Regions from separate parts of the Pelosinus sp. sgz500959 genome, predicted to be linked through region 2. Evidence: riboswitches for the same ligand, from Rfam matches in the RefSeq annotation. Region 2 holds a riboswitch; the other holds the start of a gene.

Region 1 (7,526 bases), on a different contig from region 2:
TTGCTACAACAATACCAACTTTTAATCCCTCAGCAACTAATTGTCCTTCAAAAACTTTTACCATGATCTATTCCTCCCCATTTTGTTTGAGCAAATGCCCCATTTTAGCTTTTTTTACAGATAAGTAGCGTTGATTAAATCGATTGGCTTTAACCTCTACTGGGACTCGTTCAGAAATCGTCAATCCATAACCCTCAAGCCCAGCTCTCTTCTTAGGATTATTGGTCAATAGGCGAATGCTAGTCAAACCTAAATCAACTAATATTTGAGCTCCGATACCATAATCTCTTAAATCAGGAGCAAATCCTAACAGTTCATTGGCTTCAACAGTATCTTTGCCTTGATCCTGTAATGCATAAGCAAGCATTTTATTGGCAAGACCAATGCCTCTTCCTTCCTGTCGCATATACACCAGAACGCCTTCACCTTCTTGATCAATACGTTTTAAAGAAGTAGCTAATTGTTCCCCACAATCACAACGAAGTGAACCAAATGCATCTCCTGTTAAACATTCAGAATGTATACGCACTAAAACATTTTTTTTGCCCTCTATATCACCCTTTACCAAAGCGATATGACACTGATTATCAAGTTTACTTTCATAGGCAACAAGTTTAAAATTTCCATATTGAGTTGGCATCGTGGTTTCAGCTCCACGTTTTATGAAAAGTTCAGTTGCTTTGCGGTATCTGATTAAATCTGCAATGGTAATCAATTTTAAATCATGTTTTTTCACAAATTCTTGCAGATCAGGTACCCGCGCCATAGTACCATCATCATTCATAATTTCACAAATCACACCAGCAGGATATAAGCCAGCCATTTTAGGTAAATCAACTGCTGCTTCTGTATGTCCAGCCCGGCGTAAAACTCCGCCTTCCACATAGCGGAGTGGAAATACATGGCCTGGTCGTCTAAAATGTTCAGGTCGAGAATTGGGATCAAGCATGGCAAGAACTGTTTCGGCCCGTTCCGGGGCAGAAATCCCTGTTGTGGTCGTATGAGCATCAACGGACACTGTAAAAGCTGTACAATGATTATCTGTATTATCACACACCATGGCACCAATTCCAAGTTCATCAAGTCTTGATCCAATAATCGGCATACAAATCAATCCACGTCCATGAGTAGCCATAAAATTAATGGCTTCAGGAGTTACTTTGTCAGCAGCCATTAGTAAATCGCCTTCATTTTCACGATCTTCATCATCAACAACAACAATCATTTTACCATTTTTTATATCTTCAATCGCTTCATCAATTGTATTAAATTTCATTATAATACCTCCACAAATTTTTTAAGATCATGTTATAGCGTAAAACCATGCTGTTGTAAGAAACTCATCTCAATTTTACTCTTTGCGTTATGTGGCTGATTGGATTGTAAACCTAGTAATTTTTCTACATATTTTCCAATCACATCGCCCTCTAGATTTACACTGTCGCCAATTTTTTTAAATCCAAGTGTCGTGCGACCAGCACTATGAGGGATCAAAGATACAGTAAACCAATCTTGATCATATTCAACAACAGTCAAGCTAATTCCATCAATGGCAATTGATCCCTTTTTTACTATGTATTTCATTACTTCAGAACCTGCTTTGATTGTAACAATCATTGCGATATCATTTAATTCTTTGGCACTAATCGTACCAACGCCATCAATATGTCCACTAACAATATGCCCACCAAAGCGGTCTCCTACACGCAGTGTTCGTTCAAGATTGACTGTATCACCAATTTTTAAAGTTGCAAGTACAGTGCTCTTTACCGTCTCTGGCATAACATCTGCTGTGAACCATGTTGTAGAAAATTCTACAACAGTCAAACATGTTCCATTAACAGCGATACTATCACCAAGCTGCACATCACTTAGTACCGTGCTTGCTAATACCGTTATGCGTACAGATTTGGCTCCATGGGTAATGGCTTTTATTTTACCTAATTCTTCCACAAGTCCGGTAAACATCTCGTCCCTCCCGGTTGCACATATAAGCGCTAATTAATATATCTTGCCCGATAGGCTCAATCGTCATATCTTCAAACAAATGAGCATGATTTACGTCAGTTACACCTTGTCCCCCGACAGGACCTAAGGCACCATGACCGCCTATAATTTTAGGGGCAATAAACCAATAGATTTTATCCACAAGATGCTCTTCCATGACTGATCCATTAATTCTTGCGCCACCTTCAACGAGAATACTTGTAATCTCACGCGCAGCTAAGGTTTTGAAAGTTTGACGTAAGTTGACACCAGCTTCCTTAGATTCAATAGATAGTACTTCAACACCGCATTCACGCAAAGCATTTACTCTATCAATTGGGGCCTTGGGAGTCACTACAATAATTGTTGGAGCCAATCCATCAATCACCACATGTGCATCAAGAGGAGTCCGTGCCATACTATCAATAATAATTCGAATTGGATTTTTCCCCTCATATGAAAGGCGAGTTGTTAAACGCGGGTTATCCGCAAGTACTGTACCAATTCCAACTAAAATGGCATCATAACAATCTCTTAGTTGCTGCACACGTTCGCGAGACTTAGGCCCTGTAATCCACTGGGAATGTCCAGTATGAGCAGCGATTTTACCATCAAGTGACATCCCACTTTTTAAAGCGATAAAAGGTAACTTTGTTGAAATCCACTTAATAAAAATTTCATTAAGCTTAGCAGCTTCAGCTGCGAGTACTCCTTCTATGACCTCAATACCTGCTTCACGTAACTTGTTGATACCTTGCCCTGCAACAAGAGGATTGGGGTCATTCATAGCAACAATGACTTTTTTGATGCCTGCGGCAATTACGGCATCGGCACATGGCCCTGTTCTTCCATGATGGGAACAAGGTTCTAAGGTCACATACATAGTAGCATCTCGAGCTAATTCTCCAGCTTGCTGCAGTGCATTAATTTCAGCATGTGGCGTACCTGCCTTCTTATGCCAACCTTGACCAACAACTCGTCCATTACGAACGATCACAGCACCAACCATGGGATTCGGACTCGTACGGCCAATGGCATACTGGGCTATGACCAGCGCTTGCCTCATATACTGCTCATCCATAACTGAATCCTCCAAAAAAATAAGCTGTTGAAAAAGTTTTTACACTTTTTTAACAGCCTTGTAGAATATAGGAAAATAGTTATCAATATTAAACCTTATGAAAGAACTTGTTTCAACAACAAACTCTTTATATTAAGGTTGCGTTTTCACAAACACACTTTAATATAAACCTTTTTCCATCCAGACTATACTGTCGGCTCCGGAATTTCACCGGATCAGCCATACGGCTCGCGGGCTAGTCACCGCCGGTAAGGAATTAAAAGATTACTCTTTTTCACCTTGCCCCAAAGGCTCACTTATTTAGTTATGTATATATATTACCAGTATTTTTTAAAATAATCAAGTCCCTCGAATATCCCGAATGGCTTGTTCAATATCTGGGGCTTGATAAACGGCTGATCCTGCAACCAAAATATTGGCACCAGCAGCAATCACTTGTCGTGCAGTTGCTGCATTTATCCCACCATCGACTTGAATATCAACTGACAAATTACGTTCAGTAATCATCTTTCGTAATCGAGCAATTTTATCAAGCATCTCTGGAATAAATTTCTGACCACCAAAACCTGGATTGACAGTCATTAATAACACCATATCAACTTCACCGAGCACTTCTTCAATCGTAGATAGGGACGTGGAAGGATTAAGAGATACGGCGGCTTTTAATCCATGTTCTTTAATATTTTGTATGAGACGATGTAAATGTGGTGCCGTCTCAACATGAATTGTAATAAGATCTGCCCCTGCCTTAGCAAAGGAATCAATAAAATCTTGAGGATTATTTACCATAAGATGTACATCAAACATCATCGTTGTTACTTTGCGAATTGATGCGACAACAGGCGGGCCAAAGGTTAGATTAGGTACAAAATGACCATCCATTACGTCAATATGTAATATATCAGCTCCGGCAATTTCTACTCGCTTGATTTCATCTGCTAATTTAGAAAAATCAGCAGAAAGAATTGATGGTGCAATTTTTATCATGATAGTTAAAACCCCTTTTTATTTTCAGTAATTTCTCCTAAGATCTCAAGGTAGGATTGATATCGTTGTTCATCAATCTTTCCATCTGCTACGGCTTGTTTGACCGCACATCGAGGCTCTCTCGAATGAATGCAAGTGCTAAATTTACATTCAGACACGCGGTCTGATATCTCAGGAAAACAATGCATTAATTCCGTTGGTTTCATGTCATTGAACTCAGTAAAACTAAAACCAGGTGTGTCAACAACAAAACCGCCTCCAGACAAGGGTAATAACTCTGCAAAACGGGTCGTATGCTTACCTCGACCAATTTTTTCACTCAATTCACCCGTTACTAAGGTTAGGCCTCGTTCAATATTGTTTAGTAGCGTAGATTTGCCGGCTCCAGATGGACCAGCAAACACACTAATTTTACCATACAACTTACTACGTAATTCATTGATGCCTAAATCGGCTTTTGCTGATACGGTAAGAACTTGATAACCAATTCCACGATAGTGAGTAACAATCTCTTCTAACTCTTGACTATCTGCAAGATCAATTTTATTAATGCAAAGAATGATTTCTAATTCTGACATTTCCGCCAAAACGAGAAAACGATCTACCAAAATTCGATTGATATTAGGATTCACCGCGGCAAAGGTAAGAATCACTTGATCAATATTGGCAATCATGGGCCTTCTGAGCATACTACGCCGCGGCAAAATATTTTCAATGATGCCTTTACCAGCACCTGCCATCTCATACTCTACTTGATCTCCCACTAATAGTGAAAATCGTTCCTTTTTGAAACGTCCACGCAATTTACATGAAACCACATTGTCAGCAGTTTGTACATAATAAAAACTATTATATGCTCTTATGATTACTCCATTTAGCATTTGTACCTCCTGCTATATTGTTTGTTCTTGTAATAAGATTCCATTACTATAGACTTGTACTCTAACTTGCCCGTTACCTTCAACCACCTTTTCAATCTTTTCTCCAGGTTTATGCACATTCTCATAAACAACACGTCGTCCATTCGTGTCTGTCACGATAATCTGCACAGCTTGGCGAGCAGCTCCTTCAGGCACGGTGATAGCGAGTGCGACTCGTTTTGCAGTATTCACTTCGGCTTTTGCGACAGTAAAATCTATAGCTAAACCTTCTGATGCCTCTGTAGCAGCTACTGGATTTTGTCCGATAATCGTCCCTGGTGAATATTTACTATTGGCTTCCTCAGTTACTTTGCCTTGTTTTAATTTTAAACTTTCAAGTTGTGTACCCACTGTACTTAATGGTGTACCTCTAAAATCAGGCAAAGAAATTTTACGCGGAGCAGCGCCTTTACTAATCACAAGATCAACAGCTGTATTCTTATTGACTTGTACCGGTGGGCGAGGCTGCTGCGCAATAATGGTATCAGCAGGTACATCTGTATTAAATTGTTCATCAACTCGACCAACAACAAGTCCCGCATTTTTAATTTTAAGTTCTGCATCTCGACGATTTAATCCTTTAAGGTCAGGTACGATGGCAACCTCACCACCTTTACTCACAACAAGAACAATCATCCGTTGTTCTTTTACAACGCTGCCAGCCTCAGGATATTGAGAAATAATATAGCCTGCTGGTACTTTATCACTAAATATTTCCGATTCACTTACCCTTAAATTTTGATTTGCTAAAATATTGCGAGCAACTTCAACTTGCTTACCGACTACACTGCTAACGGCAACTTCATTATTGCTCCAAAATTTACCAAAAGAGAAAAATGCTCCTATTATAAAACCAACGAGTAAAAGTACTAATAACCCCCATACCCAACCTTTTGGTTTATAACTTTTAGATAATTGGTTATTACTTTGTTCTGAAACAGTTGGTTTAGCGGTTGAGTTAATGACACTTTCATCAAGACGTGGCAATATTTGAGTTGGAAAATCACTTCGAGACAACAAATGAGTATTGTCATCACGAAGGTAATTTTGTACTGACTTTAAATCAGCAATCATTTCACTAATATCATTAAAGCGATGAGCAACGTCTTTAGCCATTGCTTTAAGAACAATAGCTTCTAATAATGGTGGAATATCTGGCTTGATTTCTCGCATGGGACGTGGCTCTTCTTGTAAATGTTGCAATGCAATACTAATTGGCGTTTCACCATTAAAAGGCAATACACCTGTTAACATTTCATATAATACAACACCTAATGAATAAATATCAGATTTAGCGCCTACTGCGCTCCCTTTAGCTTGCTCTGGTGAAAAATAATGTACGGATCCAATGATGGTACCCGTATGGTGTAGTGTTGCTGAACTAACAGCTCTCGCTATACCAAAATCAGTCACTTTAATACGCCCAGCACGGGTCATCAGAATATTATGGGGTTTTATATCACAATGTACCAAATTATTTTGATGCGCATGTTCTAATGCTTCCGCAATATCGGCAGCGATCCGTACTGCATTCTCGATTGGCAATGGCTCTCGCAAAATACGTTCCTTAAGAGTCTCACCAGATATATATTCCATGACAATATAATGTACATCTCCATCTTGACCAACATCATACATATTTACAATATTATGATGAGATAACCGGGCTGCCGCTTGAGCTTCACGACGAAAACGAGCAACGAATTGTTCATCATTTGCAAATTGTGAACGCAAAACTTTTACAGCAACAGAACGTTCTAACAATTTATCATGTGCTCGATAAACGTCAGCCATACCTCCGCCGCCAATATGTTCCAAAATAGTGTATCTCTTATCAAGTGTTCGATTAATCATGTAAACGATCACCCCCCCTTTAATGTAATGCCTTTGCTAAAATTTGTCCCGCAATGGGTGCTGCTATACTACCACCTGCACCAGCATTTTCAACAATAACCGCTATAACAACCTCTGGATTATCAGCTGGTGCAAATCCAATAAACCAGGCATGAGAATCACCATGAGGATTCTCTGCCGTGCCGGTCTTACCCGCCACCTTTACCCCCGACAAGTGAGCTCCACTACCTGTACCTTCATTTACGACTGTTACCATCATTTTATTAATTGCACTAGCTAATTGAGAAGTTGTTGGAGTCAACCACTCTTCAGGCATAAATTCTTTTATGGAATTACCATCAGAGTCAGTTATTTTATCAACAATATATGGTTTCATAATAATTCCTTTATTAGCGAATGTACTCACAAGCATCGCCATCCGTAATGGGGTCACTAATAAACTGCCTTGACCAATGCCTGTTTGGGCCAAATCGCCGTTGCCAAGTGAATTAAAATCAGGCAAGTGAGATTGAACTTCTTGTAAATCAGGTCCAATCGGACGTTTAAAACCATATCGATCAAAAGTCTTAGCCATCCTCTTGCCACCTAACTCCAATGCCAAAGTACCAAATGTTACATTGCAGGAAACAGTTAAGGCTTCTTCTAAATTAAGATTACCATGTGCTTTATGACCACTCTCTTCCAAAACATAGTCGGGA
Region 2 (7,526 bases):
AGTAAAAGAAAAATTTGACGATTTTGTTGATGACGATCAAGTTCTCCGAATTTTAATTGTAAAATCGGGCAGTTCTTCATATGGGTTAATTGTAGATTCTGTTTATGATATGGAAGAAATTTTGGTGAAGCCACTTTCAGTTGTTATCAGTAGCTGCAGTCTTTATTCGGGTATGACTGTCTTAGGGGATGGAAGTATTGCGATGATCCTTGACACTGGTAGTTTGCGGTTTTATGGTGGAATTTGTCTTGCAGAAGATAAGATGGGATTAAGGGATGTTCGAGCAACAAAGACAATTGATGAAGAACAACAGTATTTATTATTGTTCAAATGCTCTGGTGGGGAAATGCTTGGTCTAGATCTCGGGATGGTGTCGAGAGTTGAAGAAGTGGATGTGTCTCGCCTGCAAAAGATCGGTTCAAAATATTATTTTTCCTTCCAGGGACAGACAATCAGAGTGATTAGGCCTGAGCATTATTTACCTATTTCACAAAAAAAGAATAAGCCTTCAAAGGTCTATATTATATTGCCTAAATTGGTAAGCCATGTTATTGGGATTATTGCTGAAGAAATACATGATACGATACAGACAAGGGTTTCAATGGACAAAGATGGAGTTTGTGGCGTTGGTATCTTAGGATCGACACTCATCAACGATACAGTGGTTACTTTATTGAATCTACATGTACTTTTTGCTAAAGCGGCGCCCGAGTATTATGCTCATCATTTTAGTTCTCCAAAAAGTGAAAGGGAATATTATAAGAGTGGAGTCGGAGACGATAAAAGGACTACGATTCTTCTTGTGGAAGATACACCATTTTTTTTGAAGGTGATTAAAAGCTATCTGGAAAGTGACGGTTATGAGGTCATTACTGCTGAGAATGGGCATGAAGCTTTGGAAAGATTGAACCAAACTCGGGTAGATGTGGTAGTCAGTGATATTGAAATGCCGATTATGACTGGCATAGAATTGGTTCGAGCCATTCGGGATAACGAAAAAATAAAAAATCTACCAGTCATTGCTCTTACTTCCTTAACAGGGGATGCAAATAAAGAAAAAGGACTGCGGGCCGGTTTTGATATATATGAGTATAAACTAGATCGGACAAGGTTACTGGATAGTCTGCGTGATGTGTTACGAAAATGAGTTTATGAATGATCTGGAGGTAATTTTAAGATGGCAAGAGTGCTTATTGCGGATGATTCCGCTGTGGCCCGGAGTATTTTACGGAAAATTATAGTGTCATTAGGTCATGAGGTTATTGGTGAAGTAGCAAATGGCTCACAGGCCTTTGTGGAATATACGAAACGAAAACCAGATGTAGTGACGATGGATTTGACGATGCAGGGATTGGGCGGGGCGGAGGCGACGTCTAAAATTATTGCTGCTTACCCTGAGGCTAAGATCATAGTGATCAGCGCCATGGAAGAACGCGGAGTCGTTATTGATGCCTTGGAACGTGGAGCTAGACATTTTATCATCAAACCGATAAGCAAAGAAAAGGTTTCGGTGGTATTGAACAATGTTTTACAGCAAGATTTTGATTTGAAGAAACATATTGAGCGTGTGCGGAGAATGAAAGGGTCAGATGATCCTACAACCGCAGTGGGGAGTGGTGGGAACAAATATTTATCCCCTTATTTTATCAGTGCTCAGAGCGGAAATTTGGTACATGTGATTATTAACCCTACGATCACGCTGACGAGTTGTCAGTCTTTAGCGTTAGAAATAGAAGAATATTTAACAGGTAAGCCACGAGTACTGTTTGACTTTGGGACAATGTTAACACTAAAGCAAACGCTCTTGGTCAAACTGAATGAATTAGTCGAAACCATCGAAAATAATGAAGGTAGCGTAAAGGCGATATCTAATAATAAGAGATTTGTTGAAGCTATTTCTAACATGGAAATGAATAATGCTCCAAATTTAATGGGTGGCATATTACATTATCTTGCAAACTGAAGATAACTAAAAAAACACGAATTGCATGAGATGCAATTCGTGTTTTTTTGGCTGTGATGTTACGTAAGACCATCAAGCAATACTTCGACTATTCTTTGCAACAGTGGTTCTCGTTGTTCATCCTTATGATCTAGAACCATGCGCGGATGGTGAAAAGAAATAGTAGCTTCTAATAAGAGTTGTACTACTTTTTCTGGTGATTCCCCACGGATTTCGCCAGTAGCGATTGCTTTTTGAACGAGGATTAAAAGCTGCTCATTTAAGTGATGCAAATGATTTACAATAAATGGTTTTAGTATTTCCGCCGCCATATTGAAAGATTTGAAAAGCTCAGGGTCTTTTAGAACTTTCTCTTTTTTTAGTTCGTGGTATTTCAGGAACCATTCCGTAATGACTTGGCGCGCCGGTGCTTCTTTTTGTGATAGCTGTTCGAGTGTGTTATCCATTTGAGTCAGCCAGCGTGCTGAAATCCCATCCAGTAGGGCGGCTTTGTCAGGAAAATGATTGTAAAGCGCAGCGTGACTTATTTTAAGTTCCCGAGCGATATCCGTTAAACGGAATTTTTCAAATCCATAATAGCGGATCTTTTCTTCTGTGATTTGCATTACTTTTTCTTTAAGTTCCTCAGAGGTTAATCCGGTTTTAGCCATATTATTTTCACCACTATTTCATTAATTTTGGCAGATCATAGTCAGCCATGATACCACAATTATATCATTCCTCCGTTAATTCGAATTGTTTGTCCTGTTATCCAGCGTGATTCTTCACTGGCTAAAAAGAGCACAACGTTAGCAATGTCATTAGGTTCTCCCAAACGTCCGAAGGCATTGGTTTTGCTGAGGATTTCAATTTGTTCTGGGGTTTTCCCCACGGTGAAAAGTTCCGTATTTACTGGGCCTGGTGCAACCGCATTGATCGTAATTCCTTTGATTCCAAACTCCTTTGCCAATTGACGTGTGAACTGTTCGACAGCTCCCTTGGTACCAGCATAGATGCTATAGCCTGGAAACATCATACCGGCAACGGAAGTGGAAAAATTGATGATTCGTCCGTTTGTCTGCATATAGTTAGCTGCTTCTTGACAAGCAAAGTAGGTACCTTTTACGTTGATCGCCATAATTTTATCAAAATCTTCTTCTGTTACCTTTGTAATTGTTTTTGTGGTCATAATACCAGCATTATTGACAAGAATATCAACTTGTCCATATTGATCCATTGTTTCTTTGAAGAGTCGCTCTACTTCAGCAACACGGCTGATATCTGCTTGAATAGGGAATGCTTCGCCTCCCAGTGCTTTAATATGAGCAACGACTTGGTCTGCTTTTTCCGAGTTAGTAGAATAATTGATGATGACTTTTGCTCCATTTAATGCTAATTCCTCTGCAATTTTTTGCCCAATACCTCTTGATGCACCTGTTACTAAAGCCACTTTTCCTGTCAGTTTTTTCTCTTGAATATGAGTCATTTTCATCATCCTCCTAAAATTAAGATCTCTTAATTTAAACTAACTATCAATGAAAAATTCTAGTAAAGAAATCTTTAATGACAGTTATTTTTCTGCGTTATATATTACAAAAAATATAACATGTAATATAATGAAAGTCAATAAGAGTAAATTAGATGTTAAATAAATTATTTTTAAAGATAAAAAAGGATCAAGGTTATAATTTATTTGATAAGATAAAATGAGTAAATAACTACTTGCGCTATGAAAAAATAATTGTTATGATATTCATTATAGTAACTACTAAAAAATAATTATTTTCTTTTAAACTAAAAAATTAAATATAGTAGAATATCTTCAGGGCAGGGTGAAATTCCCGACCGGTGGTAAGTAAATTATGTTTGCAAGCCCACGAGCCGTAAGGCAGATTTGGTGTAATTCCAAAGCCGACAGTAGAGTCTGGATGACAGAAGAGAAAACAGCACTTTATGTGTTTACATGTCATACCTAAATTCCGAAGATATTTCGGAATTTTTTTATTGGCATTTTAAAAGGAGAGGATCACATGGTTTACAAACGGACGTCTTATTTAACTAAAATTGGCATACTATCAGCGATTGCCGTCATACTCATGTTTTTTGAGGTACCAGTACCGATGATGCCAAGCTTTTTGAAATTGGATGTTAGTGAATTACCGGCGATGATTGGTGCTTTTATGCTAGGACCTATGGCTGGTGTATTGATTGAACTGATTAAGAATGTATTACATTTGGGGAACACTCATACAATGGGAATTGGTGAAATAGCTAATTTTTTAGTGGGAGTCTCTTTTATTGTTCCCGCAGGTTATTTTTATCAGAAAAAGAGTAGCCGAAAAGGGGCCATTTTATCATTGGCAATCGCTACTTTTACGATGATGATCTCTGCATCTGTATTGAATTATTTTATTTTAATTCCCCTTTACCAGACAGTCTTACATTTTCCTTTAGATCAAATGATTGCCTTAGGGACGGTCGCCAATCCTCATATTATTGATTTAGCATCCTTTATTACCTTAGCGATTGCACCTTTTAATCTTATAAAAGGCTTTATTATTTCTATATTCGCAATGATGATTTACAAAAAAGTTGTGCCTATTTTATCCTAGGGATAGAAAAAATAAGGATTAGTCAGTCCAAAGAGAGCTTACTTCTTGTAGTAGGCTCTCTTTGGGTACGTAGAGTGAAATTGAAATTTTGTAGATCATAAGGTAGAATGGTTTGTGCTTAAATGTAGTGGTTGGAGGGTTTATGGATAATTCTAAATTACTTGGTGAAGAGAAGATTGGTAAGTTATTGTGGAAATTTTCAGTACCAGCGATTGTTGGGATGCTCGTTAATGCGTTATATAATGTTGTTGATAGTATTTTTGTTGGAAATGGTGTTGGAGAAATAGCGCTGGCAGCAGTGGCAATTGCTTTTCCAATTATGGTTATTCTAATGGCTTTTGGGGTGCTGATTGGTGTAGGGGCTAGCTCTCTTATCTCAATTCGCTTAGGACAGCAACGGATTGATGAAGCTGAAAAAATATTAGGCAATGCTTATATGTTAGCAAGTATAGTGATGACAGCTCTTAGTATGTTGATGTTGATATTTTTAGATCCCCTATTAATCAGTTTAGGAGCTGGAATTGATTTGTTACCCTATGCGAGAGATTTTATGAGTATTATTTTGTTGGGCAGTGTGTTTATGCATATCGGTTTTGGTATGAATACAATCATTCGTGCTCAAGGTGATCCTAAAACTGCAATGCTAACGATGTTTATTTCAGCAGGGATCAATATAGTGCTGAATCCCTTATTTATTTTTGCTTTTAAAATGGGGATCAGTGGCTCTGCATGGGCTACAGTATTGGCGCAGGCAGTATCTGCCATATGGGTGACGTTGTATTTTATTGGGAAAAAAAGCTTTTTAAAATTGCGGATTGCTAATCTGTATCCTGATCGGTATATTATTTTGCAAATTATGAAAAATGGTTTGTCTCCATTTTTGATGCAATTTGCGAGTAGTATCGTTGCAGTACTTTTTAACTTTAGTTTATTAAAATATGGCGGTGAAGTTGCAATTGCTTCTATGGGGATTATCCAACGCGTAGCCATGCTGCTAGTCATGCCGATGTTCGGTATCAGTCAAGGGCTGCAACCGATCATTGGTTTTAATTATGGAGCTAAGAAATATGATCGTGTAATTAAAGTTTTAAAACTCGGTATTATTTCTGCAACCGTTTTATCAATCATGGGATTCATTGTAATACAAGTTTTTGATACTAAAATTATAAGTGTATTTAATCAAGATCCTGCCTTAATTGCTGTGGGGAAACAAGGAATCAAGATTGTACTTGCCATGTTGCCTATACTGGGTTTTCAATTAATCAGTGCACAGTATTTTCAGGCTGTAGGCAAAGCGAAACATGCAATTTTTTTGAGTATGTCTCGGCAAGTGATATTACTGATTCCGCTCTTACTCATTATGCCCAATCTATTTGGTCTTATGGGAGCATGGATAGCCACGCCCCTTGCTGACTTGGGAGCAGCCGTAGTTACAGCCGTATTCTTACTAAAAGAATTACGTAGAATGAATAGTGCCATCAACAAAAATCCTCTCTGAGAGATTTTGTCTCCCTATATAAGAGTGATGTATATCATATCTATTAAATACTAAAAAATCGTATGAAGCTGCGAATTGCGTAGCTTTTTTATTTTGTATCGGTGAGAGATTATTTTTGTGAAAAATTGATTGATGAAATATAAGAGGATTTATTTATAACCTTGTTTTATAATACAAGTAAGAAAAACATGTGTAAGAAAGATTATTTTCAAAATCTTGAAATTGTACATTATACAGATTTTTGAGTATATCTAATTTTTATCAAAGATTTAAAGAGAAAACAGGCTTAATTCCTAAGGGATATAGAAAAACAGGAGGCGGAAAATCATGAATATTTATTTTTATCATACGGTGATAGGGAAAGTCGGTATTGCTGAAACAGAGGGCAGTATTACAAACGTATATTTTGAAAAGGATACTTTACCTAATAACGTAATCGAAGAAGAAACACCTTTACTGGTAGAAGCCGCAAGGCAACTTACGGAGTATTTGATGGGGAACTTAAAGCAGTTTACACTGCCTCTTGCACCTGTTGGTACACTATTTATGAAAGAAGTTTGGGCACAACTTTGTGATATTCCATATGGACAAACAGCTAGCTATAAAGACGTTGCCGTAAAAGTCGGCAATGAAAAAGCTTCAAGGGCTGTTGGACTTGCTAATAATCGTAATCCTATTCCAATTTTTATTCCATGTCATCGTGTGATTGGATCAAATGGTACTTTAACAGGTTATCGTGGAGGGCTTGGAGTTAAAAAAATATTGTTAGAGATTGAAAGGAAATAAACTCATGACCTTTTTACAATACGGAGAAGTGGAAATTGAGTATTTAAAACGAAAAGATAAAAAACTGGGGATTGCGATCGATAACATTGGTCTTATACAGCGAGAGGTGACGCCAAATGTATTTTCTGCACTGATCCAAAGTGTATTAAGTCAGCAAATATCCACTAAAGCGGCACAAACAGTGTGTCAGCGAATGAATACTCTGCTTCACCATGAGATCACACCACAAAGTATAAGAATGGCAGGCTTAGATGCAATCAAAGCCTGCGGAATGAGTCAACGAAAAGCAGGCTATATAATAGGCATTGCAGAGGCGGCTCTTACTGGAGTTGTTGATTTTGATGCCTTACACACTTTAACTGATGAAGAAATTATAAAAAAATTGACAACCCTTAATGGGGTAGGGATTTGGACAGCCGAAATGTTGTTGATTTTTTCTTTGTGCAGACCCAATATTGTAAGTTATGGCGATTTGGCAATCCGTAGAGGTATAATGAACTTATATGGGTTGAAGGAGTGTCCGAAAGAAATTTTTGAGAAATATAGAAAACGGTATTCCCCATATGGATCGGTCGCATCTCTTTATTTATGGGCATTATCGGCAATCGAATAGGCAAGACTGAATCAAGGGGGAGAGTAGATGACTCCAAAAATGTATCTGGATTTCGGAATAAAGTTGGTTATGGAG

Evidence for each region. Region 2 has a riboswitch for FMN ahead of ACAN52_RS09355 (ECF transporter S component). Riboswitches for the same ligand answer to the same signal wherever they lie in the genome.
Region 1: linked by a shared signal. The riboswitch ahead of ribD (bifunctional diaminohydroxyphosphoribosylaminopyrimidine deaminase/5-amino-6-(5-phosphoribosylamino)uracil reductase RibD) and the one ahead of ACAN52_RS09355 (ECF transporter S component) in region 2 are both predicted to bind FMN.

The regions. Positions count from the first base shown of each region.
Region 1 is NZ_JBGJZL010000002.1:113,502-121,027, reverse strand. It holds gene ribE (6,7-dimethyl-8-ribityllumazine synthase) at 1-64, opposite strand, end outside; gene ACAN52_RS03275 (bifunctional 3,4-dihydroxy-2-butanone-4-phosphate synthase/GTP cyclohydrolase II) at 68-1,276, opposite strand; gene ribE (riboflavin synthase) at 1,309-1,968, opposite strand; gene ribD (bifunctional diaminohydroxyphosphoribosylaminopyrimidine deaminase/5-amino-6-(5-phosphoribosylamino)uracil reductase RibD) at 1,937-3,067, opposite strand; FMN riboswitch at 3,232-3,363, opposite strand; gene rpe (ribulose-phosphate 3-epimerase) at 3,407-4,054, opposite strand; gene rsgA (ribosome small subunit-dependent GTPase A) at 4,060-4,935, opposite strand; gene pknB (Stk1 family PASTA domain-containing Ser/Thr kinase) at 4,948-6,828, opposite strand; gene ACAN52_RS03245 (peptidoglycan D,D-transpeptidase FtsI family protein) at 6,848-7,526, opposite strand, start outside.
Region 2 is NZ_JBGJZL010000005.1:69,506-77,031, forward strand. It holds gene ACAN52_RS09335 (chemotaxis protein CheW) at 1-1,147, shown strand, start outside; gene ACAN52_RS09340 (response regulator) at 1,178-1,963, shown strand; gene ACAN52_RS09345 (TetR/AcrR family transcriptional regulator) at 2,023-2,613, opposite strand; gene ACAN52_RS09350 (SDR family oxidoreductase) at 2,673-3,428, opposite strand; FMN riboswitch at 3,757-3,886, shown strand; gene ACAN52_RS09355 (ECF transporter S component) at 3,973-4,554, shown strand; gene ACAN52_RS09360 (MATE family efflux transporter) at 4,697-6,052, shown strand; gene ACAN52_RS09365 (methylated-DNA--[protein]-cysteine S-methyltransferase) at 6,380-6,838, shown strand; gene ACAN52_RS09370 (DNA-3-methyladenine glycosylase family protein) at 6,843-7,451, shown strand; gene ACAN52_RS09375 (tetratricopeptide repeat protein) at 7,479-7,526, shown strand, end outside.